DNA from 2 places in the Paenibacillus sp. FSL H8-0548 genome. Region 1 is predicted to be linked to the other one. Evidence: predicted binding sites of a transcription regulator. Region 1 holds the regulator's gene; the other holds the start of a gene.

Region 1 (14,907 bases):
TCCAACGATTCTGATCTTGAAAATGCCAAGGAAACACTGCAAAGTCATCTCTCCGGAGCCGTCTGCGAGAACTGCCGCGACGTACTGAAGGCCGATTTAGGCCGCAACTTATTTTATATGACTGCTTTATGTAATCTGCTCGATATTCAGCTCGATGAGGTTATCGCTGATGAATACGACAAATGCACTACATTAGGGCTGTTTAATTTAACGTAAATAGAAACAAACAAGAAGCTTGAGGATATTTTCTCCTCAAAGCTTCTTGTTTTGTATGGATAGAGTTTATTAACTTATATGAAAATAAAAATAGCGCTCCTAACCACAAAACATTGTGATTAGAAACGCTATGCTCTTCGTAATCGTAAAGGCTTAAGCTGGCTTCTCTGATTTAACAGAATCGTCAGCAGCTTCATCCTTTTTTTTTCGTTTGCGATTTTTCTTGGGCAAACGTCGTTCAACGTTTTTTTTTAGGCCGTACAGCGCGTAAAGCAGCAGCGGTACGAATAATATTTTAGATAGGTCATTTTTAAACACTAAGCCTAAAATAACAGATACCACAATAATAATCGGCACTACCCATACTGCGCTCTTTGGAATGCCTACCTTCTTGAAATTCGGATATTTAATGGTGCTGACCATTAGCAAAGCAAGCACGAGCGTGCTCGTAAGCAGCACAGAAACGTAAATGTCATTCTTGAATAAAGCTAATGTAGCAAGCACACCGCCTGCCGCTGGAATCGGAAGTCCGATAAAGTAACCAGGCGCACTTGAAATGACATTGAAGCGAGCAAGCCGGAGCGCGCCGCAAATCGGAAACAATGCCGTTATAATCCATGCAAGCGCTGGATTCAAATCTTGAAACGCAACTACATACATAATAAATGCAGGAGCTACACCAAATGAAATCACATCGGATAAAGAATCAAGCTCTTTACCAAATTCACTTTGAACGTTTAGCGCCCGAGCAACGCGTCCGTCTACACCGTCGAGCAGCATCGCGATCAATACCATCATGGCTGCCGTATCTGGTTTTTCATTAAATACAAGAATGATGGCGATTACCCCTAGAAAAAGGTTCCCCACCGTGAGAAGGCTCGGTATCGATTTTACGATCATCTTTTCCACCTCTTCTCTACTATGCCCCAAAACCTTAGCGAATGTACCTTAGGCTGCAGAATCACATTCAATCCATTGTATGGGATTTAAATTTGCCTGTCAATGAACATCTGCTCTTGTATGCGCTTCAAACCGTCCTTGATCGCACGTGCCCGCACCTCGCCGATGCCCTCTACCTCGTCTAATTCTTCAATCGTTGCCATCAAAATATGAGGCAGCCGTCCAAAGCGTTCAATCAGATTGTTCATAATAATGAGCGGCAATCTAGGGATCTTGTTCAGGAGGCGATAGCCTCGCGGAGAGACCGACTCGTCGTTTATGTTGTTCGTATGTGTATAGCCAATCAACCTTATAATTGGAGGAGCATCCAGCAGCTCATCTGAGCTTAGCTTCTTTAGGCCAGCACGTATTTCCCTAATCTTCTCATCCGAGTTTTCTTTGGCGTAATCCCTAAGCAGGTACCACGCATCCTCTTCTACTCCGCCGACAAGCTCATCCATTTGCATGCTGATGAGACGGCCTTCCGTTCCCAGCTCATTGACGTATCGTTTGATTTCCAGCTTAATTCGCAGTACCATCTCCACACGTTGAATAACATGTGCAACCTCCTGCAAGGTGACAAGCTCCTCAAACTCCAGCGCAGATAAATTAGTAAAGGATTGGCTAAGCACCGCTTTATATTTCTCGAGTGTCTGAATGGCTTGGTTCGCCTTAGTCAAAATAACGCCCATATCCTTCAGTGAATAACGAAGATTCCCTTGATACAAAGTAATAATGTTACGCCGCTGAGAAATCGACACAACGAGTTTCCCCGTTTGTTTCGCTACACGTTCAGCCGTTCGGTGACGTATTCCCGTTTCGATTGACGGAATTGAGCTGTTCGGTATAAGCTGCGTATTCGCATATAAAATGCGGCGCATATCCTCGCTTAAAATAATCGCGCCATCCATTTTGGCAAGCTCATATAAGTAGTTTGGCGAAAAATCGCAGTTAATGGAGAAGCCTCCATCAACGACCTCCATAACCTCCGGACTGTACCCTACAACTAGCAACGCCCCTGTTTTCGCCCGAAGCACATTCTCAAGCCCATCACGAAAAGGGGTGCCTGGTGCGACTAGTTGCAACAATTGATTCATAACTTCAAGCTGAGTTGGTTCCTTCATCATCTGCCCCCTATCCAAGCGCTGCCTTAAGTGCTTCTGACACTGTGCTTACGCCAATAATTTCGATGCCTGTGGGCGGCTTCCAGCCCTTTAAGCTTTTCTCAGGCATAATAACACGTTTAAAGCCAAGCTTCTCTGCTTCCTTGACCCGCTGCTCTGCACGCGATACGCCACGCACCTCACCTGTTAGCCCGATCTCGCCAAAAATGACATCATAAGGCTTTGTCGGAGCATCCCGAAAGCTCGAGGCTATGCTGACTGCAGCTGCAAGATCGACTGCCGGCTCATCCAGCTTTACTCCGCCCGCAACGTTCAAATAGGCATCCTGCGTTTGTAGAAACATCCCGTTTCGCTTCTCGAGCACCGCAATAATAAGTGCCATGCGATTATGGTCAATGCCTGTGGACATTCTTCGCGGAGAAGGAAAATTAGTTGTTGCCACAAGCGCCTGCAGCTCTACCAGCACAGGTCTTGTTCCTTCCATGCTCGCTACTACCGTTGATCCTGATACACCTAGCGGACGCTCCGACAAAAACAATTCCGATGGGTTGGAAACCTCTCTTAGTCCTTCCTCACCCATTTCGAAAATGCCAATCTCGTTTGTCGAGCCGAAGCGATTTTTTACAGCCCGCAAAATGCGATACGTATGATGACGCTCCCCTTCAAAATAAAGGACACAATCGACCATATGCTCCAGCAGCCGCGGCCCTGCAATAGCGCCTTCCTTCGTAACATGACCTACAAGCACCGTTGCAATTCCTTTAATTTTGGCTACCCTCATAAAATGCGCTGCGCATTCGCGCACTTGTGACACACTTCCAGGGGCCGATTGCACATTCGGATCATAAACCGTTTGAATCGAATCAATGACGAGGAAATCAGGCTGAACCGACTCAATCGCATCATTAATTTGCTCCATATTGGTCTCGCATAATACATACAGCGATTCCGTCAGCGCGCCTAGTCGATCAGCTCTAAGTCTCGTTTGGCGCACTGATTCCTCCCCAGAAATATAGAGAACCTTAAGTCCCTTCACTGCAAGAGCATGAGAGGTTTGCAGCAGCAGCGTTGATTTTCCGATACCGGGGTCCCCTCCCACAAGAATAAGAGAGCCTGGAACAACGCCCCCGCCAAGCACACGGTTAAGCTCAAGCATCTTTGTTTCAATACGAGGCTCTTGCCCACTTTCTATATGTATGATGGACTGCGGCTTTTCTTTCGCATGAAACGATGACATTCCGACGCCCTTCGTCTTCACAACGGTTTCTTTCTCTTCTACCATCGAGTTCCAAGCGTGGCAGCCTGGGCATTTTCCTAGCCATTTCGCCGCTTCGGTGCCACATTCAGTACAAACAAACTTTGTTTTAATTTTGGCCATTCTGTACTCCTTAAACGTTATGGGGCTGCGTTGCCTTCTAAAGCCGTCCCTCACGATCTTCTTATCAATGACACTAAGTAAAGTTTAACATTTAATCAGTTAGGTATAAACCCACATTGTTGATAAATAACTGGATCAGCGCTCCTATTATTCGTTTTCCACAATTAATCTAGTCCCTTATTAGAAATAAAAATTATATCCACAGACTTATTAACATTTAATCAACATTATCCACAGGTCTTCAACATAAAATAGACATAAAAAAGCTCCCGTTATCCACAGTGGATAAGGAAGCAATTTAAGATGCCCGTTTATAAGGATGATTAGTCTAATCAAATCCCAATTACAGCTCCAGCTTGTCTCGCAACCAGTACGCGATGAATCGTCAGCTGCGAGCCCAGCATGACGCTTTCCGCTGGTTTGCCATCTTCACCATGCTGCTGGCTTCCCTTATGCGCATGGGCTTGACGGAATGATTCGCTGTTTACCCAGCCCTCGAAGGACGCTTTATTTTCCCAGGTCGTACTGACTTTAAGCTCGTCGTGTTCCTCTAAGCCCTCCGTCAGCAATACCTCCATACGTACAAATCCAGCAGACGAATCAATTCCTTTTGAGTTTTGAAAACGTTTGGCGACCGACTCGCCATGACCTGATTTTACTTTTATCGTATTGGTAACAACGATCATTGTTGTTCCTCCTATTCACTTTTAATCCTTAATTTCATTATACGATAATGATTCTCATTGTCAATTATTCATATAAATTTAAACAGCCCCGCCAGCTATATTTCAAGCTGCGGGACTGTTAGTCATTCTATTTTATTTTGCTGTGGTCTCTTCAGGCTCTTGCTCCGGAATGGATTTCGTAACCGTTAAGCCGCCGTCTTTCTCATCAATGGTGAACGTATCGCCTTTTTGGATTTTGCCCATTAGCAAATCTTCAGACAGGCGATCCTCAATATGCTTCTGAATAGCTCGGCGAAGCGGACGTGCTCCGTATTGCGGATCGTAGCCTTCTTTGGCAAGAAAAGCTTTTGCAGCATCCGTCAGTACAAAATCAACCTCCTGCTCACGAAGCCGCTTGCGCAGCTCCTCCGACATGAGCGTAACGATCTGAGCAATATGCTCCTCGCCAAGCGAGTGGAATACAATGCTCTCATCAATACGGTTCAAGAACTCCGGACGGAAGCTTTTCTTAAGCTCGGCTAGAACTTTATCCTTCATTTGCTGGAAGTCGCGTCCCGCATCCTGAACGGCTGTAAAACCAAGCGATGAATTGCGCTTAATTTGATCCGCGCCTATGTTAGACGTCATAATGATCAAGGTGTTCCGGAAATCAACAACGCGGCCTTTCGAATCCGTCAAACGTCCATCCTCCAGCACTTGCAGCAGGATGTTGAACACCTCAGGATGAGCCTTCTCGATCTCATCTAGAAGAACGACCGAATACGGCTTGCGGCGAACCTTCTCCGTCAGTTGTCCGCCTTCCTCGTAGCCCACATAGCCTGGAGGCGCTCCGACTAGTCTTGATGTCGAATGCTTCTCCATGTACTCGGACATATCGATGCGGATAACGGCATTCTCATCGCCGAACATGGCTTCCGCGAGCGCTCTTGCCAGCTCTGTTTTACCGACACCAGTTGGCCCTAAGAAGATGAAGGAGCCGATTGGACGCTTCGGATCCTTCAGCCCTGCACGAGCACGGCGAATCGCTCTAGATACGGATCTAACCGCCTCATCTTGACCAATGATGCGATCATGGAGAATTTCTTCCATTTTCAGAAGCCGCTCCGTTTCGCCCTCTGCCAGCTTGCTCACCGGAATACCCGTCCAGCTTGCGACAACCTGTGCAATATCCTCAGGCGTTACTTCGGAGTCTGTGCGGCCTTGCTTTTCTTTCCACTGGTTTTTCGTAATATCAAGCTCTTCACGAATTTTTTGCTCCGTATCGCGCAGTGCTGCTGCCTTCTCAAATTCTTGGCTCTGTACCGCAGCATCCTTCTCCTTGCGAATATCCTCCAAGCGATTCTCAAGCTGCTTCAAATTCGGCGGTACCGTGTAAGAATGCAGCCTTACTTTGGAGCCAGCTTCATCGATAAGATCGATCGCTTTATCCGGCAAAAACCGATCTGGAATATAACGATCAGACAGCTTCACCGCTTGCACGATTGCTTCGTCTGTAATTTTCACGCGGTGGTGAGCCTCGTAGCGGTCACGAAGACCGTATAAAATTTGAATCGCTTCTTCGGGAGACGGCTGATCCACAGTAATCGGTTGGAAACGACGCTCTAGCGCTGCATCCTTCTCAATATATTTGCGGTATTCATCGAGTGTAGTTGCACCGATACATTGCAGCTCGCCTCTTGCCAGCGCCGGTTTCAAAATATTAGAAGCGTCGATAGCGCCTTCTGCTCCGCCTGCGCCGATCAACGTATGAAGCTCATCAATAAATAGAATAATATTGCCTGCTTGACGAATCTCATCCATAATTTTTTTCAAGCGGTCTTCGAACTCACCGCGGTATTTGGTACCTGCAACTACAGAGCCCATATCCAGCGTCATTACACGTTTATCGCGTAATGTTTCTGGAATTTCGTTCTCGATAATTTTTTGTGCGAGTCCTTCCGCAATAGCTGTTTTACCAACACCAGGCTCACCGATTAGCACTGGATTGTTTTTTGTGCGACGGCTAAGCACTTGAATCACACGCTCAATTTCTTTGCTCCGTCCAATAACAGGATCCAGGTTTCCTTCCTTCGCATAAGCGGTCAGATCTCTCGCGAGACCATCCAGCGTAGGCGTGCTCACATTGGCTGGCGAGCCATGGTTGCTCGATACCGCTTCACTGCTTCCAAGCAGCTGCAGCACCTGTTGACGCGCCTTATTTAGGCTAATGCCGAGGTTGTTCAGCACTCGTGCCGCCACACCTTCTCCTTCGCGAATAAGACCAAGCAAAATATGCTCTGTCCCCACGTAGGTGTGTCCTAGCTTTCTCGCTTCATCCATGGAAAGCTCAATTACTTTTTTCGCGCGCGGCGTATAAGCGATGTTGTTAGGCTGCTCTTGCCCGCGTCCGATTAGCGCTTCAACCTCATCTTGAATCTTCTCAAGTCCAAGACCGAGCCCAATAAGAGCCTTAGCCGCTATTCCTTCACCTTCACGAATAAGACCAAGTAAAATATGCTCCGTACCAATGTTATTATGTCCAAGGCGTACTGCTTCCTCTTGCGCCAATGCCAGCACCTTCTGTGCTCGCTCCGTAAATCTTCCAAACATCATATTCATGCACCCCCATGGCCTTTTTCACCACGCAATTGTTTGCGTATGAGTTCTGCTCTTCTTAGATCTCTCTGCTCCGGGCTCATCTTCTCATTGAAGGTTTGCTGCAAAAATCCGGGCTGAGTCATGACCAAAAGCTCATTCAACATTTGTGGTGTTACATTCGTTAAAATACCGAGATCCGCACCAAGCCGCACATCCGACAATCGCTGTGCCGATTCCTTGGAATCCATAATTGAAGCATAGGATAAAATACCATAAGATCGTTTCACACGATCCTCCGTCCTCAGTGGCGACTCTTGCATGAGCCGCTTGCGAGCCGCTTTCTCATGTTCGATGATTTGCCTGGCAACACTATAAAGATTGTCAATAATTTCGTTTTCAGACTGGCCTAATGTAATTTGGTTAGACACTTGAAATAAATTTCCAAGCGCCTCACTGCCTTCTCCGTACAGCCCTCTTACCGCTAAGCCAACCTGTGTTACTGCCGATAAAATACGATTAATTTGTGAAGTGAGTACGAGTGCCGGCAAATGCATCATGACAGAAGCTCGAATACCTGTTCCAACATTAGTCGGACATGTGGTTAAATAACCACGCTTCTCATCAAAAGCATAATCTGCTGCTTCCTCAAAAATATCGTCGATTCCGCTGGCCAACGTCCATGCCTCCTGGATTTGAAAACCGGGATATAGACATTGAATGCGCAAATGATCTTCTTCGTTAATCATTATGCTTACAGATTCATTATTGCTTAAAATAACAGCCCCGCACTCGGATTCATTCGCTAAGCTGGGACTGATTAAATGTTTTTCTACTAGTACCCTTTTATCAAGCTCGCTCAAATCCGACAATATAATGGTTTCAAATGAACCAATCGACTGCAGCTTGCCGCTTTGGCTAACCTCAGTCAGCTGATCCATCACATCCTTGGATTGCTGATTCGTCGCAAGCAATGGAAAAGGCTGATGACGTAAATTACGAGCAACGCGTACTCTGCTGCTAATGACGATTTCAGATTCTGGACCGAGATCCTTCATCCATTCGCTAAGCGCGTGCTGTGAGAATCGATGCTTAGTCAAGAGGTTTACTCACTCCTTCTATGCCAGCCTAGAGGTCTGCAATTTGGCGCTCCAGCTCACGTATTCGATCACGCAGCTGAGCTGCGCTCTCAAACTCTTCATGCTCTATTTTGGCTTGCAAATCCCGCCTCAGCTGTTCGATCTCACGCTTGCACTGAATTTGTCCGCCTGAGCGTTTAGGTATTTTACCACTGTGTACGGTGCTGCTATGGACACGTTTGAGAAGTGGATCAAGCTTTTCCGCAAAAGCCTGATAGCAGGTGCTGCAGCCAAAGCGTCCAATCTTGCTGAACTGCGTATAGGTTAACCCGCATTCCTCACATTGCAGCACTGGTTGTTTTTTACCGCCCACAGCTCCTGAGTTCCCTAAATGCTCAAAATCTAGAAGCCCTGATAATAAGCTATGGATCGAGAAGCTGTTTGGCGCGCCTGGTATGCCTTCGCCCTTCTCACGAGCGCAGGATTCACATATATGAAATTCAGTTTTATCACCGTTAATAATTTTTGTGAAGTGCAGCGTTGCTGGTTTCTTACCACATTCCTGGCAATACAAAAGCAGGATCCCTCCTCTCGGTATCACGGCATCGCTTTATTTGACCAGTAAAGAGATCAGCATAGCTCTTAGAAGCCTAGCCCTCATTTCATCCCGCAGCGGAAGCTTGAGCGCGATTGTATCACGATGAACCGCTGCTCGAAGTAAATTTCCTTCACGCTTCGAAATAAGATTTGCTTCCTCCAACTGATAAATAAGTCCTTCCGCCGCACTTTGATCGACACATTCCCCAACCGTTTCCTCGATATGGAATTGAATCGCCTTCAGAGCCGGAAGTTCAATCCGTTGTATTCGGATATAGCCTCCGCCGCCGCGCTTACTTTCAACCATGTATCCTTTCTCCATTGTAAAGCGAGTACTAATTACATAATTAATTTGCGACGGTACACAAGAAAATTTGTCAGCTAAGTCATTGCGTTGAATTTCGACTGCGCCCTCTGTGCTATCTTGGAGCATCATCTTTAAATACTGTTCGATGAGATCGGAAATGTTTCGCAAACCACCAACCTCCCTGAGAAATAACCAATAAAGCTAAGGATGAAGCATAATAATCATTAATTTCTTCTCAGTCAATTTTGTCATACACCGAATATTCGGACAACTGACTTTGACTTTCTTTGACCTTGATTTTATTATATGCAATTTTCAAAAAAGGTCAAGTGCTCACTTCAATTCATTTTTTGTATTAGCTTGGTGCGGATACTCTCAGTTTATACATAGAGAGTCACAAAAAAGCAGAAAAACGCTCTATCCGTTGCCTTACAGGCATTACGAACGAGCGTCGAAACCATATTGAAAATAAACTTACATTCGAATTATATAAGTTGAACCTCACATTTATAAATGCAATGAATATTAGATGGAATTTGTCCCGCTAAAATTACGTTGTTCACTTTCCAGTATGAAATAGATGGAGGAATTCCATCTATAGTAGTTGAACCAAGTTGAAGGAACAAAATCACCCTTACAGGTGATTGCACATCGCAGACGCGTCAGCTCGGACTTCTAACGGAAACCAGAGACGCTAAATCGCCTATATATGTCGTTTCAAGATTGTAACGGAAACACGGGCCTCTATTTGTACAAAATATACACGATATCGCTTCATTTCTGCGTAATAGCGTCTCCCACTTCCGTTAAAATGTGACGCTAACCAAAAATGGCACTTTAGCGTCTCTGGTTTCCGTTAGCTTTCGATATCCCCTCACTGGCTGCTCATGCAGCATCGTTATCAACAGGTTTGGAGAATCCATAGTTTCCTATACATCGAGAAAATCGTTCTGGAGAAACGAAGTATTCTCCTTTGCAGCCCAATTCTTACCTTTGAATGTCTAAGGAGATCAAAGAATCTGGCTGCAGCAGCGACCCGTTAGAACGATCTACTCGTACAGCACCCAAAAAGTAATATTCTGGTTCAACTTATATACACATTCATTATTAATATTTGGAATTATAGAAAACAAAAAACCTATCGCATCACATGCGATAGGTCTCTCGTGCTTGGCGACGTCCTACTCTCCCAAGACCCTGCGGTCTAAGTACCATTGGCGCTGGAGGGCTTAACGGTCGTGTTCGGTATGGGAACGCGTGGTTCCCCTCCGCCATCGCCACCAAACTGGATTTTTCGTTGAATGACCTTCCTGAGCTTCCTCAGAAAAGATCCAACCAAAGTCCTTCAAGGTGTTTGCGCCCTGAAAACTGGATACGAAAGTTAGGTTTGCTGAACCTTTATGCTGCTGTCTACTGGATGTATGGGTCACAGTAAACGTGTTTAGGATAAGCCCTCGACCGATTAGTATTCGTCAGCTACACACATTGCTGTGCTTCCACCCCGAACCTATCAACCTCGTCGTCTTCAAGGGGTCTTACATACTGGGAAATCTCATCTTGAGGGGGGCTTCGCGCTTAGATGCTTTCAGCGCTTATCCCGTCCGTACTTGGCTACCCAGCGGTGCTCCTGGCGGAACAACTGGTACACCAGCGGTACGTCCATCCCGGTCCTCTCGTACTAAGGACAGCTCCTCTCAAATTTCCTGCGCCCGCGACAGATAGGGACCGAACTGTCTCACGACGTTCTGAACCCAGCTCGCGTACCGCTTTAATGGGCGAACAGCCCAACCCTTGGGACCTACTTCAGCCCCAGGATGCGATGAGCCGACATCGAGGTGCCAAACCTCCCCGTCGATGTGGACTCTTGGGGGAGATAAGCCTGTTATCCCCAGGGTAGCTTTTATCCGTTGAGCGATGGCCCTTCCATTCGGTACCACCGGATCACTAAGCCCGACTTTCGTCCCTGCTCGACTTGTAGGTCTCGCAGTCAAGCTCCCTTATGCCTTTGCACTCTGCGAATGATTTCCAACCATTCTGAGGGAACCTTTGGGCGCCTCCGTTACATTTTAGGAGGCGACCGCCCCAGTCAAACTGTCCACCTGACACGGTCCCCGAACCGGTTTCACGGTTCTAGGTTAGAACTCCGATACGATCAGGGTGGTATCCCAACGGTGCCTCCACACAAGCTGGCGCTCATGCTTCGTAGGCTCCCACCTATCCTGTACAGATCGTACCAAAGTTCAATATCAAGTTACAGTAAAGCTCCATGGGGTCTTTCCGTCTTGTCGCGGGTAACCTGCATCTTCACAGGTATTAAAATTTCACCGGATCTCTCGTTGAGACAGCGCCCAAGTCGTTACGCCATTCGTGCGGGTCAGAATTTACCTGACAAGGAATTTCGCTACCTTAGGACCGTTATAGTTACGGCCGCCGTTTACTGGGGCTTCGGTTCACAGCTTCGGGTTACCCCTAACCGCTCCCCTTAACCTTCCAGCACCGGGCAGGCGTCAGCCCGTATACTTCGCCTTACGGCTTCGCACAGACCTGTGTTTTTGCTAAACAGTCGCTTGGGCCTTTTCACTGCGGCCCCCTCGGGCTATAAACCCTACCGAGGCACCTCTTCTCCCGAAGTTACGAGGTCATTTTGCCGAGTTCCTTAACGAGAGTTCTTCCGCGCGCCTTAGCATACTCTGCTCGCCTACCTGTGTCGGTTTGCGGTACGGGCACCTAGATCTCACTAGAGGCTTTTCTTGACAGCCGGAGTACATGACCTTCGCTACTGTAATTTTCGCTCCCCATCACAGCCCAGCCTTATGATCGACGGATTTGCCTATCGATCAGCCTCACTGCTTAGACGGACTATTCCATCAGTCCGCGTCACTGCCCTTCTGTGTCACCCCATTGCTCAAACAATCTTCGGTGGTACAGGAATTTCAACCTGTTGTCCATCCACTACGCCTTTCGGCCTCGCGTTAGGTCCCGACTTACCCTGAGAGGACGAGCCTTCCTCAGGAACCCTTAGGCTTTCGGCGGACAAGATTCTCACTTGTCTTTTCGTTACTCATACCGGCATTCTCACTTGAATACAGTCCACCAGTCCTCACGGTCCAACTTCAATCCGTATTCAACGCTCCCCTACCCAAGTACCCTAAGGTACATGTCATAGCTTCGGTGGTGTGTTTAGCCCCGTTACATTTTCGGCGCAGAGTCACTCGACCAGTGAGCTATTACGCACTCTTTAAATGATGGCTGCTTCTAAGCCAACATCCTGGTTGTCTTTGCAACTCCACATCCTTTCCCACTTAACACACACTTGGGGACCTTAGCTGATGATCTGGGCTGTTTCCCTCTTGACAATGGATCTTAGCACTCACTGTCTGACTCCCGAGTAGCACGTCTATGGCATTCGGAGTTTGACTGGACTTGGTAACCCTTGGCGGGCCCCGCACCCAATCAGTGCTCTACCTCCACGACGCTCATTCCTCGAGGCTAGCCCTAAAGCTATTTCGGGGAGAACCAGCTATCTCCGAGTTCGATTGGAATTTCTCCGCTACCCCCACCTCATCCCCGCACTTTTCAACGTGCGTGGGTTCGGGCCTCCAGTGCGTGTTACCGCACCTTCACCCTGGACAGGGGTAGATCACACGGTTTCGGGTCTACGACCACGTACTTATTCGCCCTATTCAGACTCGCTTTCGCTACGGCTCCGTCTTCCCGACTTAACCTTGCACGTGATCGTAACTCGCCGGTTCATTCTACAAAAGGCACGCCATCACCCATTTAACGGGCTCTGACTTTTTGTAAGCGCACGGTTTCAGGTTCTTTTTCACTCCGCTTCCGCGGTGCTTTTCACCTTTCCCTCACGGTACTGCTTCACTATCGGTCACCAGGGAGTATTTAGCCTTGGCAGATGGTCCTGCCGGATTCCGACGGGGTTTCTCGTGTCCCGCCGTACTCAGGATCCGTCTCGGAGAGTGCTTGCTTTCGGTTACAGGGCTTTTACCTGCTCTGGCGGGCCTTTCCAGACCTCTTCGCCTACCAAACACCTTTGTAACTCCATGTGAGACGTCCTACAACCCCAAGGAGCAAGCTCCTTGGTTTGGGCTAATCCGCGTTCGCTCGCCGCTACTGACGGAATCACTATTGTTTTCTCTTCCTCAGGGTACTTAGATGTTTCAGTTCCCCTGGTATGCCTCTACCCAACCTATGTATTCAGTTGAGAGTAACTGCCCATTACGGCAGCTGGGTTTCCCCATTCGGAAATCCTCGGATCAATGCCTGCTTACGGCTCCCCGGGGCGGTATCGTTGTTCGCCACGTCCTTCTTCGGCTCCTGGTGCCTAGGCATCCTCCGTGCGCTCTTACTAGCTTAACCATATGCTCAGGTGATTCGGCTTGCCCGCCGTTTTCCTTTTGTTTCTCTGATCTCCTAAGACATCAAATGGTTGAAACAAAACAAAAAGAAGTCGGAACAATCTCGAACACCTTTCGCTTACAATAAAAACAGCTTAAAGGATGTTTCAGCAATTCTTTTCTTTCGTTATCCAGTTTTCAAGGTGCAATTGATAAAAGTTGTTGGTGGAGCCAAGCGGGATCGAACCGCTGACCTCCTGCTTGCAAGGCAGGCGCTCTCCCAGCTGAGCTATGGCCCCATACAAATTCCATCAAAGCTGAACAAATGGTTTTCACGTCTTACGCTCAAAGCGTCATATACCGATAATTTGTATCCGAACCTCAACGGGTCCGGGTATTTCCTTAGAAAGGAGGTGATCCAGCCGCACCTTCCGATACGGCTACCTTGTTACGACTTCACCCCAATCATCTACCCCACCTTCGACGGCTAGCTCCCTTGCGGGTTACCCCACCGGCTTCGGGTGTTGTAAACTCTCGTGGTGTGACGGGCGGTGTGTACAAGACCCGGGAACGTATTCACCGCGGCATGCTGATCCGCGATTACTAGCAATTCCGACTTCATGCAGGCGAGTTGCAGCCTGCAATCCGAACTGAGACCGACTTTGATAGGATTGGCTCCACCTCGCGGTTTCGCTTCCCGTTGTATCGGCCATTGTAGTACGTGTGTAGCCCAGGTCATAAGGGGCATGATGATTTGACGTCATCCCCACCTTCCTCCGGTTTGTCACCGGCAGTCATCCTAGAGTGCCCACCCAAAGTGCTGGCAACTAAGATCAAGGGTTGCGCTCGTTGCGGGACTTAACCCAACATCTCACGACACGAGCTGACGACAACCATGCACCACCTGTCTCCTCTGTCCCGAAGGAAAGCCCTATCTCTAGAGCGGTCAGAGGGATGTCAAGACCTGGTAAGGTTCTTCGCGTTGCTTCGAATTAAACCACATACTCCACTGCTTGTGCGGGTCCCCGTCAATTCCTTTGAGTTTCAGTCTTGCGACCGTACTCCCCAGGCGGAATGCTTAATGTGTTAACTTCGGCACCAAGGGTATTGAAACCCCTAACACCTAGCATTCATCGTTTACGGCGTGGACTACCAGGGTATCTAATCCTGTTTGCTCCCCACGCTTTCGCGCCTCAGCGTCAGTTACAGCCCAGAAAGTCGCCTTCGCCACTGGTGTTCCTCCACATCTCTACGCATTTCACCGCTACACGTGGAATTCCACTTTCCTCTTCTGTACTCAAGCTTTGCAGTTTCCATTGCGACTTGGGGTTGAGCCCCAAGTTTAAACAACAGACTTACAAGGCCGCCTGCGCGCGCTTTACGCCCAATAATTCCGGACAACGCTTGCCCCCTACGTATTACCGCGGCTGCTGGCACGTAGTTAGCCGGGGCTTTCTTCTCAGGTACCGTCACCTTGGGAGCAGTTACTATCCCAAGCGTTCTTCCCTGGCAACAGAGCTTTACGATCCGAAAACCTTCATCACTCACGCGGCGTTGCTCCGTCAGACTTTCGTCCATTGCGGAAGATTCCCTACTGCTGCCTCCCGTAGGAGTCTGGGCCGTGTCTCAGTCCCAGTGTGGCCGATCACCCTCTC
Region 2 (14,907 bases), 820 kb from region 1:
CTGTTCACTTTCTGGGCGAATGGGATATTACTGACTTCAGGCAAACGGCGGGCTGGGAAGGCCGCGACCGGATGGCGGTCTATGAGCAGTATTACGATGCCATCGGCAAAGCAGCGGCAACTGGGTTTTATGATTATATCGGGCATATCGATGTGATCAAGCGCTTTGGCTTTAAGCCGGAGGGAGATGTTGCCCATTTGGAAAATGCAGCGCTCGAAGCGGTTAAACGTCACGGACTTGCCATAGAGCTGAACGCTTCGGGACTTCGTACTCCCGCCGCTGAGATGTTTCCAAGCCGCCGTATGCTTGAATACGCACGGGATTTAGGCATTCCGCTGACCGTAGGATCGGATGCTCACCAGCCCGAAAGGCTCGGCCAATATTTGGATCAAGCGTACGAGACGCTGAGAGATATTGGGTTTAAACAGCTAGCGACATTCAATTGTCGAAAATTGTTGCTGATAGATTTTTGAAATATCGTAAATTACATGTATAATATAGATGATCTAACAAGCTTTGTCGAAACATTAGGGCAAAGACGAGTATTGGCTTCGTAAAATAATTAATTGGTTTTAACGCTCAGGAGGGTATCATGTTAAGCGACAAGGTGCGTATTTTTTCGGGTTCGTCTAATCCGGTATTGGCTCAGAAAATTAGTGCAGAGCTTGGTCTGACGCTAGGTGCGATCAAGATGTCCCGTTTCAAAAGCGGTGAGATTTACGTGCATTACGAGGAAACGATTCGGAATTGCGACGTTTTTCTCGTACAATCATTCTCCCATCCGATCAACGAGCATTTTGTCGAATTGCTGGTTATGATCGATGCGGCGAAGCGTGCTTCCGCCAGAACGGTCAACATCATCATGCCGTATTACGGCTATGCACGTCAGGAACGCAAAGCAGCACCGCGGGAGCCGATTTCAGCGAAAATGCTGGCGGATGTGCTCACGACTGTTGGAGCGAACCGAGTAATTACAATCGACCTACATGCTCCAGCTATTCAAGGCTTCTTCAACATTCCGGTCGACCATATGACTGCGCTTGATCTCATCAGTGATTACTTGAAGTCTAAAAACATCAAGAACCCGGTAGTCGTATCGCCGGATGCAGGACGTGCTTCAACCGCAGAGAAGCTAGCGAACTACTTGGATACATCGTTTGCGATTATGATTAAGAAACGCCCTGCACACAATCAATCGGTTATTACACATGTCATCGGAGACGTGGAAGGTCAAACGCCTATTATTATTGAGGATTTGATCGACACGGGAACTACGATTGTCAACGTTGTGGAAAGCTTAAAGGAGCGCGGCGCAGAGGACGTATACGTATGCGCAACGCACCCGTTATTCTCTGGATCAGCTATTGAGCGTTTGGATCACCCCAATATTAAGGAAATCATCGTTACCGATTCCATAAGCTTGCCGGAGTCAACGCCGGAACGCTTCAAAGTGCTTTCTGTTGCACCGCTGCTTGCGGAAGCAACTCGTATTATTTTAGAAGGCGGCTCAATCAGTACGTTGTTCAAAAGCAACGGTGTTTAAGCATTCAGAATGGATGTTAAGCATACAAAATGAATAGCAAGGTCGCGGGAAATCGCGGATGGTGTATTTGCCGTCCGCGATTTTCCCACATATTCTTTCGTGTTCGGATGGATATGGCTATGGTATAATCGTAGAAAATCGGAAGTAACGGGAGGTGCCTTGCGGGTGAAAGAAAAGAAACGTGTTGTCGTAAGTCAACAGACGAAAGTCATACCGGTTCAATGGGACGCTACGTTTTTCTTCGAGCGTGCGGTTCAGTCTCTCGATCGTTTCCATTATGACAAGGCACTTAAATATTTTCGTCGCGCCGTCGAATACGAGCCGGATAACCCGGTAAACCATTGCAATATGGCCGGTATCCTATCTGAAATGGGCAACTATGAGGAATCAAACCGAATCTTAGGTTTGATTGTGGATGAGCTTGATCCGACGATGACGGAATGTCATTTTTACATGGCAAACAATTTTGCCAATATGGAGCAATATGAAGCGGCCGAGAGTTCGCTTATTCGTTATTTGGAAGAGGATTCGGAAGGGCAGTTTCTTGATGAAGCAGAGGATATGATGGATTTGCTCCATTATGAGCTGGAGCGCCCTACGCGTCTGACGAACATTAAATCACGAGAAGGCATGGTCGAGCATGATTTGGCAAGAACGCTGCTCGAGGAAGGCAAGTTTACAGAGGCCGTCCGCATTTTAGAGAAAATCATTGAGGGCCAGCCGGAATTCCTTGCAGCTCGCAACAATTTAGCGCTGGCTTATTATTATATGGGCATGTTTGATAAAGCGATGGATACGATCCACGCTGTGCTGGACATTGAGTCCGGCAATTTGCATGCGCTGTGCAACCTCGCTATTTTCTATCAGCACAAAAATGACGAGCAAAGCTTGCGTCCGCTTGTAGATCTGTTAGTAAAGACGGCTCCGTTCCATCAGGAGCATGTGTTTAAACTGGCAACTACAATGGGCATCTTAGGAGAGCATGGAGCTGCTTACAGACATTTCACTAGACTACTGAAGGATTCTGAACTGACGCAGGATCCTAGCCTATACCATTATGCTGCTGTAGCTGCTTGCAATATCGGGCGCTTGCAGGAGGCTGAACGTTTGTGGAAGCAGACGATAAAGCTCGATCCGACCTCGGGAATCCCACATTATTACATGGAGCAGCTGGAGCTTGTGAGAAGAGGCGAGCATACGGCCTCCATAAGCTATCATTACCATTTGCCGTTTGAAGAGCAGTTCAAGCTGTGGGAGAAGTCCTCGGATGGTATTCCTGATCATCTTAAGCGTGATCCGCTTGTTCGTTCATCCTTTTTCTGGGCTCTGCGCCACGGTGATCAGCACACGAAGCTGCAGGTTATTCAGGCGCTCGGCATGATTGCTGACAGTGAAGTGAAGGATGTGCTGCAGACCTTTCTGCTGGAGCAAGATGAGGATGATTACCTGAAGCGCATTGCAATCTTCGTTCTTCGGACGATGGGGGTTCAAGAGTCTCTGCGCGTTGTGCTGGAAGGAGAAGAAACGGTCATTGAGCCGAATCGGGTACCTTCGAGACTGCCTGTATGGGAAGATAAATGGCAGGTTGTCGTAGAGGCTGCGCTTAGTCGTATGAGCAAGCAATATGACTTGGTGCAGCAGCATGATTTGATGACTTTATGGGTAGAATTCTTGTCACGGGTTTACCCTGACGTTCCAAAGCTGACAAAGCCTGAGGGCTGGGCAGCGGCGCTCGAGTATTTGACAGCTAAAATGCATCGCCGAGCGATCTCCTATCATGAGGTGTCGCTGCGTTACGGCACTTCGATTGCCACCGTAAGCAAGAACGTCAAGATGATTGACGAAGTATGCGGTATTAAAGAGAAGATGAAATCACTAAGCACCGTCTTTGCTGCACAGGAACTGCAAGACGAATAAACGACCTTGAGGTGAACGTTATGTACAAATCCATTATTATCGGTACCGGTCCTGCCGGTCTTACAGCAGCAATTTACTTGGCACGTGCCAACATGAACCCGCTTATTATTGAAGGACCTGAGCCGGGCGGTCAATTGACAACTACAACTGAAGTTGAGAATTTCCCTGGTTTTCCTGAGGGCATTATGGGGCCAGAGCTCATGGAAAACATGCGCAAGCAAGCAGAGCGCTTCGGCGCTAAGTTTATTACAGGCTGGGTAAATAGCGTAGACATGTCCGAGCGTCCTTTCAAGCTGCAAGTAGAGGGTCATGGAGAGCTTGTTGGTGAGAGCATCATTATTTCAACAGGAGCATCCGCTCGTTACCTCGGTATTCCAGGCGAGAAAGAAAATGTCGGACGCGGCGTAAGCACATGTGCTACGTGTGACGGGTTCTTCTTCCGCGGCAAAAGAATTATTGTGGTTGGAGGCGGTGACTCCGCGATGGAGGAAGCGAGCTTCCTTACTCGTTTTGCGACTAACGTTGAACTTGTCAACCGTCGTGATGAGCTTCGCGCTTCTAAGATCATGCAGGACCGTGCACGCGAGAATGAAAAAATCAGCTGGAGCCTAAACCGTACACCGGTTGAGGTAGTTGCAGGCGGCATGGGTGTTACGGGACTAAAGGTACGCGATAATGTGACGGGCAATGAAGAAGTTATTGAGACAGATGGCATTTTCATCGCAATCGGTCATACACCGAATACGAAGTTCCTTGCAGGCCAAATCGATACAGACGAGCATGGCTACATTGTTGTGAAGCCGGGCTCATCCGAGACGAATGTCCCAGGCGTATTCGCCTGCGGCGATGTTCAAGACAGCAAATATCGTCAAGCGATTACAGCAGCGGGAAGCGGATGTATGGCAGCACTTGATTGTGAGAGATATCTTGAGGGTTCTATTACTCATGATTGGAGCCAAACGCTTTAATCGTTAGCTAAAGGCAGGATAAGATACAGAAGGGGGCTATACCAGCAGAGCGTTATGCTTGACGGTATAGCCTTTTCATTAGCTGGGATCGCTTGATTTGTCAGCATTTCGTTATCTTGACCAGAGGGTTAAGGTGGCTTATAGTGTTACAGAGAAGATTAACATATTGATGAGGTGGACTAGTGATGTCTGAGAAGATTTACGTTGGAGTCGATGTCGGCGGAACTGCTGTTAAAGTAGGCATTTGCAATGCGGAAGGACAATTGCTCCAAACGTATGAAGGGCCGACGGAAACGAGTAAAGGAACGGACACTATCCTTCAAAATATTGCAAAGTATGCGAAGCAAATTGTAGACGAATCAGATTTTGACTGGGAGCAAGTTGAAGGAGTGGGCGTAGGCATTGCCGGCTTTTTGGACATTCCAAATGGTTTTGTCAAATTTGCGCCAAACCTAAAAATCGAAAATGTCGATTTGAAGGGTTATTTGGAACAAGCGCTTAACAAACCAGTTAAGGTTAACAATGATGCGAATGTTGCAGCACTAGGCGAGGCTTGGGGCGGAGCGGGCAAAGGCATTGATCACTGCGTATGCTACACGCTTGGTACAGGAGTCGGCGGCGGGATAATTATAGAAGGCAAAATTGTTGAGGGCTACAAGGGAATGGCAGGCGAGCTTGGCCATATGGCTATTGTGCCTGATCTTGAAGCTATTTGCTGCGGCTGTGGGAAAATGGGCTGTTTAGAGACCGTGTCCTCAGCAACGGGCATTATTCGTATGGCGAAGGACGCTGTTGAACGCGGCGATCGTACTTCTTTGTCGCAAGTGGAAGACATCATGGCGAAGGACGTTCTGGATGCAGCGAAAGCAGGCGACGAGGTCGCGATGCGCATCGTTAATCGCGCAGCTTATTATTTGGGAAAATCGATGGCGATGATCGCGATCATATTGAACCCGCAATACTTCATTATTGGCGGCGGCGTATCTAAAGCAGGAGATTTCCTATTCGATCAAATTCGGGAAGTATTCGAGAAGTATACACAGGATCAAGCAAAGGAAAATGTGAAAATCGTAGCAGCTACGCTTGGAAACAACGCTGGCGTTGTTGGCGCGGCTGGCCTTATTTTAAGAGGCTAGGTTAAGAGGCATATCCTTACGAAGAGACTTTGCTCCGCAAAGTCTAAGCATATCCTTACGAAGTGACTTTGCTACGCAAAGTCTTTAGGAGGTTTATTATGGAAACGCCGGCAACAGTAGCGAAGCTTGTCATTATTACCGGGATGTCTGGCGCAGGTAAGACGATTGCTGTCCAAAGCCTGGAGGATCTCGGTTTTTTCTGCGTAGATAATTTACCGCCTGTTCTTATACCTAAATTTGCAGAGCTAATTGAGCAATCGAATGGCAAGATCGGAAACGTTGCGCTCGTCATTGATTTGCGCGGACGGGAATTTTTCACGGCATTGTCCGAATCACTCGCCTATATTAAAGAGCATTATACGCTTAGCTGTGAAATATTGTTCTTGGATGCAACAGATGCAGTGCTCGTACAGCGATATAAAGAAAGTCGCCGCCGTCATCCGCTTGCACCTGACGGTATGCCGCTTGAAGGCATTCGTAATGAACGACGCCTGCTGGAGGATTTAAAGGGCTGGGCTTCACAGGTGATCGATACGAGTATTTTGAAGCCAGCGCACTTGAAGGAACGGATTATTTCCCATTTCACGAACCTGGAGCAAAACAATCTATCGATAAATGTAACTTCCTTCGGCTTTAAATATGGAATTCCGATTGATGCTGACCTCATTTATGATGTGCGTTTTTTGCCAAATCCGCATTATATCGAGCATCTTCGTCCCAATACGGGCCAAACTCCTGAAGTGTACGAATATGTCATGAAATGGCCTGAAACGCAGCAATTTTTAACTAAGCTGCTAGACATGCTGCAATTCCTTATTCCGCTTTATCGCAAGGAAGGGAAAAGTCAGGTTGTTATCGGAATTGGCTGTACTGGCGGGAAGCATCGTTCCGTTGCTATTGCTGAATATCTGGGACGCATGCTCGGCAGCAGTGATACGGAGCGAGTGCGTGTCAGCCATCGCGATGCCGAACGTGACAAGCATTGACGAGGTGAGAGAATGCAGAGTAGAACCAAAATACTGAGACGCCCGAAGATTGTCGTCATTGGCGGCGGTACAGGGCTCTCCGTAATGCTTCGAGGGCTCAAGGAGAAGCCGCTTGATATTACGGCTATCGTAACGGTTGCCGATGATGGCGGCAGCTCCGGCATTTTACGCAATGAGCTGCAAATTCCACCGCCAGGAGATATTCGCAATGTGCTCATGGCTTTAGCGGATGCGGAGCCCTTGCTCACTGAGGTGCTGCAATATCGTTTCAAAACCGTACCAGGCTTGGCAGGCCATAGTCTCGGAAATCTCATGCTTGCAGCGATGACCGACATTTCCGGAGATTTCGTTACGGGTGTTCGCGAGCTCAGCCGAGTTCTTGCGGTGCGGGGCCGAGTGCTGCCTGCAGCGGGCAAAGCTATCGTGCTGAAAGCAGAGATGGTAGACGGCTCGATCATCACGGGGGAATCGATGATTCCGAAGTCAGGAAAGGTCATCAAACGAGTATTTTTGGAGCCGACAGACGTCGAGCCGCTTCCAGAGGCAGTTGAGGCTATAGAGCAGGCGGATGCTATTCTAATCGGACCAGGCAGCTTATATACGAGTATTATTCCTAATCTACTTGTACCAAAGCTTGCTGCTGCGATATTGGAATCCGAAGCTGTGAAGCTGTTTGTGTGCAATGTGATGACGCAGCCAGGCGAAACGGATAATTTCTCCGTGGGTGATCATTTGGATGCGGTTCATGCTCACATTGGCCATCATTTATTCGACTACGTCATTGTGAATAACGGAGAAATTCCGCCACAGATCGAGAGCAGGTATGCGGAGCTAGGCGCGAAAGCGGTCCATTTGGATTTAGATGCGGTAACGGAGAAGGGTTATGAGGTTATCGCTGATCGTCTTGTTTTGTTCCGTACGTTTCTTCGGCATGATGCCGAACGTTTAAGCCATCATATTTATAAGCTAGTAGAGAACTGGATGTTACGAAAGAGGTGAAACATCATGTCATTTGCGGCACAAACAAAGAAAGAGCTGACCTTAATAGAAGCGGACAGCTGTTGTGAGAATGCGGAGCTGTCCGCGCTCATACGGATGAATGGTTCGGTTAGCGTATCTAGCCGCAAAGTCGTTTTGGACATCTCAACGGAAAATGCCGCGATAGCAAGAAGAATTTATTCCCTGCTCAAAAAGCATTATGAGATTCACGTTGAATTGCTTGTCCGCAAGAAAATGAGACTCAAAAAAAATAATGTGTATATCGTACGTATTCCTGGGGGAGTACAGGAATTACTGAGTGAGCTCAAGATTGTATCTGAAGGCTTCATGTTCAACCTTGGCATCGATAAGGAAATTATTCGCAAGCCCTGCTGTAAACGTTCCTATTTGCGCGGAGCTTTTCTTGCAGGGGGCTCGGTGAATAATCCGGAAGGCTCTTCTTATCATCTTGAAATATCTTCGATGTATGAGGAGCATTGTGAATCACTTGTTGGTCTTGCCAATAAATTTGATCTGAATGCGAGATGCATTGAACGTAAAAAGGGTTTTATTTTCTATATCAAAGAGGGCGAGAAAATTATCGAGCTCCTTAATATTATCGGTGCGCATCAAGCTTTATTCAAATTTGAGGATGTTCGAATCATGCGCGACATGCGCAATTCGGTCAATCGAATTGTCAATTGCGAAACGGCCAACCTGAATAAAACAATCGGAGCAGCTGTTCGTCAAATTGAAAATATTAAGCTTCTGCAGCGTGAAGTAGGACTCGACAGTCTGCCTGACAAGCTGAGGGAAGTTGCTGAGGTTAGAATGCAGCACCCCGATATGAATCTGACAGAGGTCGGCGAAATGCTTAAAGGAAAGGTCAGTAAATCAGGTGTAAATCATCGTTTGCGCAAAATCGATGAGCTCGCGGAAAAAATCCGTGGTGTCTGAACTTTTATCCTAGTGCATGAGCTGGTATAATGATATAATAATGCAAAATGACTTTAATAAAGAGGAGTAAGTATGCTAAGCATAATAGCTGATGCTGACTTATTCATGAACCGGAAAAGAGTTTTTTGCAGCCAGAAGACGGCAAGTAGAGTCGTTAATGCTTGTGCCGCATACAAATGATTGAGTAAAATATAGGGGGTATGGTTTCCATGACAAGGCTTCCGGTTGTTGTTCGTCTTAAGACGGGACTTCATGCAAGACCTGCAGCATTATTCGTACAAGAAGCGAACAAATTTTCCTCCGAAGTATTCGTAGAGAAAGACGAGAAAAAAGTAAACGCTAAATCCATTATGGGGATTATGAGCTTAGCGATCAGTTCGGGTACTGAAGTATCCATAAGTGCTGAGGGTTCGGACGCAGAGCAGGCTGTAAACGCTTTAGTCGCTTTGGTCAGCAAAGAAGAGCTGGAGAACCAGTAAAAAGAAGGGGGAGAAGTCACGCAGGTTCATTATGGACTTGCGGCGGCAGCTCTTTTTTTGATTGTTTAGGAAATGATACATTCTCCGAATTTGTTGATAACGATGCTGCGTCAGCAACCGGAGAGCGGATAACGAAAGCTAACGGAAACCAGAGACGTTAAAGCTCCATTTTTGGTTAGTATCATATTTTAACGGAAGTGGGAGACGCTATTCCGCAGAAATGAAGCGAGACCGGGCAGGTAGGGTGCAAATAGAGGCCCGTGTTTCCGTTACAATCTTGAAACGCACAATAAAGGTGATTTAGCGTCTTTGGTTTCCGTTAGAAGTGTGAGCTGACGCGTCTGCGATTGCAAATCACCCGTAAGGGTGATTTTTGTTCTTTTAAGATCTATAAGGGTTAGTCACCGAATCACGAAAAAAAGAGCAGCTCCGGTTATTACCGGTCTGCTCTTTTTTTGATTGTTTTGTATGATTCTAGGCAAGCTTCTCGATAACCTTATCGACTAAGCCGTATTCTTTGGCTTCAGCAGCACTCATGAAGTAATCGCGGTCGGTATCCTTCTCGAGGCGCTCAATCGGTTGTCCGCTGCGCTCAGCAAGAATGGCATTGAGCTTATCGCGCATGCCGATGATACGTTTTGCACGAATGGCGATATCGCTTGCTTGGCCTTCAGCACCGCCGAGCGGCTGATGAATCATAACCTCGCTATTAGGAAGCGCGTAACGTTTGCCAATCGCACCGGCTGTTAGCAGGAAAGCACCCATGGAAGCGGCCATTCCTACACAGATCGTAGAAACGTCCGGTTTAATGTATTGCATCGTATCATAGATAGCCATGCCTGCCGTGATCGAACCGCCGGGGCTGTTAATATAAAGAGAAATGTCCTTCTCAGGGTCGTCTGCTGCCAGGAATAGCAATTGAGCGATGATGGAGTTGGCCACCACGTCATTTACACCTGATCCAAGAAAAATAATGCGGTCTTTCAATAGGCGAGAGTAAATGTCATACGCACGCTCACCCCGATTGTTTTGCTCAATAACCATAGGAACGAAATTCATATCCAACGTAAGCCCCCTCCTCAAAAAAACAATGAATGGTTAAATCGTATTTTTATAATAACGGATGAAAAGTCAAAAGTCAAAGATAGTCAAACAAGTCTATTCCAACAAAAAAACCGCCCCCATGTATAGGAGCGGCTCATATGTATCATTATAGGAATTGCAAGCCGAAGCGGCTGAAAAGTTATGGTGGCGCGCCCGCAAGGAATCGAACCTAGATCTCAGCCTTCGGAGGGCTGCGTCATATCCATTGGACCACGGGCGCAGAAAATAGTCGCAAAAATGATTATATGATATTAAAACTTTTAAAGCAAGGGAAGTTCTAAAATTAATTTTGTGAAAATGTGACAGAAATCGTTTTCATTCGTAAATCGCTACTTGCTTCAATGGCATATTTCCGATAAACTAAAGGTGGGACTTGAAATGATACCGCGGGACATAATGAGTCCAACGAAATATTACCGAATACGCTGTAAGCCGATGGAGTGAAGGATGAGAGATGCGTCAGATCGTTGAACTGCAGCAGCAGCTTGTACCTGATCTGCTCGACGTCATGAAGAAACGATATTCCATATTACATCGAGTGATGTTGTCGGATTTAATTGGTCGTCGAACGTTGGCGTCGGCGTTATCGATGACAGAGCGTATGCTTCGGGCGGAGACTGATTTTCTGAAAGCGCAGGGACTGCTCGAGATTTATTCGTCAGGCATGCGAATTAGCGATTCAGGCAAGCAATTATTAGAACAGCTCGAGCCATTCTATAAGATCATGTTCGGTATATCCGAGCTTGAGGAAGCGATACGCAGCCATTATGGTTTGTCGCAGGTCGTTGTCGTCGCAGGGGATTCGGAAGTTTCTGCACAGACGAAGCGAGAGCTCGGCCGCGCTGGCAGCCAGGTGCTTAGTAAGGTTATGCAGCCTAATGATGTAGTGGCGGTCACTGGCGGAACAACTATTGCGCAGCTATCGAGTCAATTGATCAGCTCCTCGCAGCTGAAGACGAACCTGTTCGTACCGGCTAGGGGCGGTCTAGGAGAGAGTTTGGACTATCAAGCGAATACTATTGCCTCCATGATGGCAAAGGGCACAGGGGCGCAATACAGGCTTCTACACGTGCCAGATCATTTAGGTAAGGAAGCATTCGAATCCATTATGCAGGAGCCGAATATCAAGGAGATTGTGGATGTCATCCGCAGTGCTCGCATCGTCGTACATGGAATCGGGGATGCTATGGTTATGGCAAGACGCAGGCGGCTTGACCGAGCGATTATTGACGCAATGGAGTCTGAGGGTGCACTCGCTGAATCATTCGGGTTTTATTTTGACCGTAAAGGCGCTGTCGTGCACAAAATGCAGACGGTGGGGTTACGACTAGAGGATATTGTTAACACTGAAGTTGTTATAGGCGTAGCCGGCGGAAAGAGCAAGGCCGAGGCTATTGCAGCCATTATGCGCTTCGGTCACAATGATGTACTCATAACGGATGAAGCTGCGGCGCTAGAAATTGTAGCCTTGATCGAGCAAGAGAAGAGCAACACGGAATCATAATGCTTTGCAGGCAGCTTTCGGGGTGCACGCAAAACATTTTGAAATATATACAATAATCTTTTAAATCGCTTAGGAGGAAATTAAAATGGTAAAAGTTGGTATTAATGGTTTTGGTCGCATCGGCCGTAACGTATTCCGCGCAGCACTGAACAATTCTGATGTTCAAATCGTGGCAGTAAACGATCTTACGGATACTGCAACACTGGCACATCTTCTTAAATACGATACAACTCACGGTGTACTTGATGCTACAGTTGAAGCTAAAGAAGGCGCAATTCTTGTAAACGGCCGCGAAATCAAAGTATTTGCAGAACGCAACCCAGCTGATCTTCCTTGGGCTTCTGTAGGTGTTGAAATCGTAGTTGAATCAACTGGTATTTTCACAGCTAAAGAAAAAGCTGAGCTTCACTTGCAAGGCGGCGCTAAAAAAGTTATCATCTCTGCTCCTGCAACGAACGAAGATATTACAGTGGTTATCGGCGTTAACGAAGATAAATACGACGCTGCGGCACATACCATTATTTCCAACGCTTCTTGTACAACAAACTGCCTAGCTCCTTTCGCAAAAGTATTGAACGACAAATTCGGAATCGTTAAAGGTATGATGACTACAATTCACTCGTACACAAATGACCAATCCGTTCTTGATGTTCCTCACAAAGACTTGCGTCGTGCTCGTGCAGCTGCTGAGAACATTATTCCTTCTTCCACTGGCGCAGCAAAAGCTGTTTCACTGGTTCTTCCAGAACTTAAAGGCAAATTGAATGGTATGGCTATGCGTGTACCTACACCTAACGTTTCCGTAACTGACCTAGTTGCTGAGCTTAAAGTTAACGTTACTGTAGAAGAAGTTAACGCAGCGTTCAAAGAAGCTTCTGAAGGCCCGCTTAAAGGCATCTTGAACTACAATGAATTGCCGCTTGTATCAAGCGACTACAACAGCGACCCTGCTTCTTCCACAATCGATGGTCTTTCGACTATGGTTGTTGAAGGCAACATGGTTAAAGTTATTTCTTGGTACGACAACGAGTGGGGCTACTCAAACCGCGTAGTTGATCTTGCTGCTTACATTGCTAGCAAAGGTCTGTAAGCAAAGAAGGCGGACGGACCGCGGCATCTCGCGCATGCGGGAGCAGAGGTCTTTGATTTGCGGCTTCTAGAGTCGTAAATCATGGGGGCGTTTCTTCTTTGAAGGAGCGCCCTTCTTTTTTTTGTCCTATATCTATACCTTTCCATACCAATTACTCGGGAGGTTTCATTGATGAATAAGAAAAGTGTACGTGATGTAGCAGAACTAGCTGGTAAACGAGTGTTTGTACGCGTTGATTTCAACGTGCCGCTTGAAGATGGCAAAATTACGGATGACAAACGTATCCGTGAAACACTTCCAACGATTAATTTCTTGATCGAAAAAGGCGCAAAAGTTATTCTAGCAAGCCACCTTGGTCGTCCGAACGGTCAAGTGGTAGAAGAGCTTCGTCACAATGCTTCTGCAGAGCGTCTATCTGAGCTGCTTGCTAAACAAGTAGTTAAAGCTAACGACGTCATCGGCCCAGAGGTTGAAGCTCAAGTTGCGGCGCTGCAAAACGGCGATGTGTTGCTGCTTGAAAACGTGCGTTTCTATGAAGGCGAAGAGAAAAACGATCCAGAATTTGCGAAAGCTTTGGCTAATCTGGCTGACCTATTCGTAAACGATGCATTCGGTGCGGCTCACCGCGCTCACGCTTCTACAGAAGGCATTGCACATATTCTACCTGCAGTATCTGGCCTTCTTATGGAAAGAGAGCTTGAAGTGCTTGGCAAAGCGTTGAATACGCCTGAGCGTCCTTTCACAGCAATCGTTGGCGGCTCTAAAGTAAAAGACAAAATTGCTGTCATTGACAAAATGCTTGAAATTGCTGATAACGTGCTTATTGGCGGAGGCTTGTCCTATACATTCTTCAAAGCGCAAGGTCATGAAATCGGCAAATCACTTGTAGATAACAGCAAGCTTGATCTGGCTCTTGAGTTCATGGAAAAAGCGAAAAAGCTCGGCAAAAACTTCTTGATTCCGGTAGATATCGTAGTAACGGATGATTTCAGCGCTAATGCCAACACGCAAATCGTTGACATTGACAGCATTCCTGCTGATTGGGAAGGCATTGACATCGGACCAAAAACACGTGAGCTTTATGCAAATGTAATTAAAGACTCGAAACTAGTGGTATGGAACGGACCTATGGGCGTATTCGAAATCGAGCCTTTCTCCCACGGTACACTAGCAGTTGCTAATGCATGCGCAGAAACAGCAGGCTATACAGTTATTGGCGGCGGCGATTCCGCAGCAGCAGCAGAGAAATTCCATCTTGCTGATAAGATGGACTTCATCTCGACAGGCGGCGGTGCTTCCCTAGAGTTTATGGAAGGCAAAATTCTTCCTGGCGTAGTCGCACTTAACGATAAATAATAGCTTCAACCCTATAAAACTCACAATGAGGAGGAATTCGAATGAGCAACAGAAAACCGATTATTGCTGGTAACTGGAAAATGTTCAAAACGGTATCCGAGGCGGTATCTTTTTTCTCTGAAATTAAAGGCAAGGCTGAGGTTGACGGTGTAGAGAGCGTGATCTGCGCACCATACACAACGCTTCCTGCACTTGTTGAAGCAGCGAAAGGCACTTCGATCGCGATCGGAGCGCAAAACGTTCACTTTGAAGACAATGGTGCTTTTACAGGCGAAATCAGCGGCGTTATGCTGAAGGATCTTGGTGTGAAATACGTGATTATCGGTCACTCCGAGCGTCGCGCTTATTTTGCGGAATCCGATGAGATCGTAAACAAGAAGGTTCATGCTTCCTTCAAAAACGGCTTGCTTCCTATCGTTTGTGTAGGCGAGAAGCTGGAAGAGCGTGAAGCTGGCCAAACGAAAGAAGTTTGCAAAGTGCAAACAGAAGCGGCTTTTGCGGGCGTATCTGCAGCACAAGCGGCTGAAGTCGTTATCGCTTATGAGCCTATCTGGGCAATTGGAACAGGCAAATCCTCTACTTCTGAGGATGCACAAGACGTTATTGGATATATCCGCGGCGTTGTTGCAGGTCTGTATGACCAAGCGACTGCAGATGCTGTACGTATCCAATACGGCGGCAGCGTGAAACCAAATAACGTTGCTGAATACATGGGTCAAACTGACATTGACGGTGCACTTGTTGGCGGCGCAAGCCTAGAGCCAGCTTCATATATCGCACTGGTCGAGGGGGCCAAGTAAAATGGCTGCTCCAAAACCTGTAGCGCTTATTATTCTTGATGGCTTTGGTCTACGCGATGATGTTACAGGCAATGCCGTGGCACAAGCGA

Evidence for each region. The regulator CtsR, encoded in region 1, represses protease genes until heat stress. The targets are predictions, from matches to a motif close to ATGGTCAATAAAGGTCAAACA.
Region 2: a site for CtsR is predicted at 10,099-10,119, ahead of clpP (ATP-dependent Clp endopeptidase proteolytic subunit ClpP). Genes of this name have one in related genera too.

The regions. Positions count from the first base shown of each region.
Region 1 is NZ_CP152049.1:6,742,404-6,757,310, forward strand. Features, by position in the region: gene MHI37_RS28565 (DUF1573 domain-containing protein) at 1-216, shown strand, start outside; gene pssA (CDP-diacylglycerol--serine O-phosphatidyltransferase) at 370-1,116, opposite strand; gene disA (DNA integrity scanning diadenylate cyclase DisA) at 1,203-2,279, opposite strand; gene radA (DNA repair protein RadA) at 2,290-3,657, opposite strand; gene MHI37_RS28585 (antibiotic biosynthesis monooxygenase) at 3,990-4,343, opposite strand; gene clpC (ATP-dependent protease ATP-binding subunit ClpC) at 4,476-6,935, opposite strand; gene MHI37_RS28595 (protein arginine kinase) at 6,938-8,017, opposite strand; gene MHI37_RS28600 (UvrB/UvrC motif-containing protein) at 8,046-8,570, opposite strand; gene MHI37_RS28605 (CtsR family transcriptional regulator) at 8,607-9,068, opposite strand; rRNA gene rrf (5S ribosomal RNA) at 10,069-10,185, opposite strand; rRNA gene MHI37_RS28615 (23S ribosomal RNA) at 10,343-13,274, opposite strand; tRNA gene MHI37_RS28620 (tRNA-Ala) at 13,476-13,551, opposite strand; rRNA gene MHI37_RS28625 (16S ribosomal RNA) at 13,659-14,907, opposite strand, start outside.
Region 2 is NZ_CP152049.1:209,652-224,558, forward strand. Features, by position in the region: gene hisJ (histidinol-phosphatase HisJ) at 1-473, shown strand, start outside; gene MHI37_RS01020 (ribose-phosphate pyrophosphokinase) at 593-1,543, shown strand; gene MHI37_RS01025 (tetratricopeptide repeat protein) at 1,709-3,460, shown strand; gene trxB (thioredoxin-disulfide reductase) at 3,481-4,428, shown strand; gene MHI37_RS01035 (ROK family glucokinase) at 4,614-5,564, shown strand; gene rapZ (RNase adapter RapZ) at 5,663-6,550, shown strand; gene MHI37_RS01045 (YvcK family protein) at 6,563-7,549, shown strand; gene whiA (DNA-binding protein WhiA) at 7,556-8,485, shown strand; gene MHI37_RS01055 (HPr family phosphocarrier protein) at 8,695-8,964, shown strand; gene clpP (ATP-dependent Clp endopeptidase proteolytic subunit ClpP) at 9,439-10,023, opposite strand; tRNA gene MHI37_RS01065 (tRNA-Arg) at 10,214-10,288, opposite strand; gene MHI37_RS01070 (sugar-binding domain-containing protein) at 10,523-11,572, shown strand; gene gap (type I glyceraldehyde-3-phosphate dehydrogenase) at 11,658-12,662, shown strand; gene MHI37_RS01080 (phosphoglycerate kinase) at 12,834-14,018, shown strand; gene tpiA (triose-phosphate isomerase) at 14,060-14,818, shown strand; gene gpmI (2,3-bisphosphoglycerate-independent phosphoglycerate mutase) at 14,820-14,907, shown strand, end outside.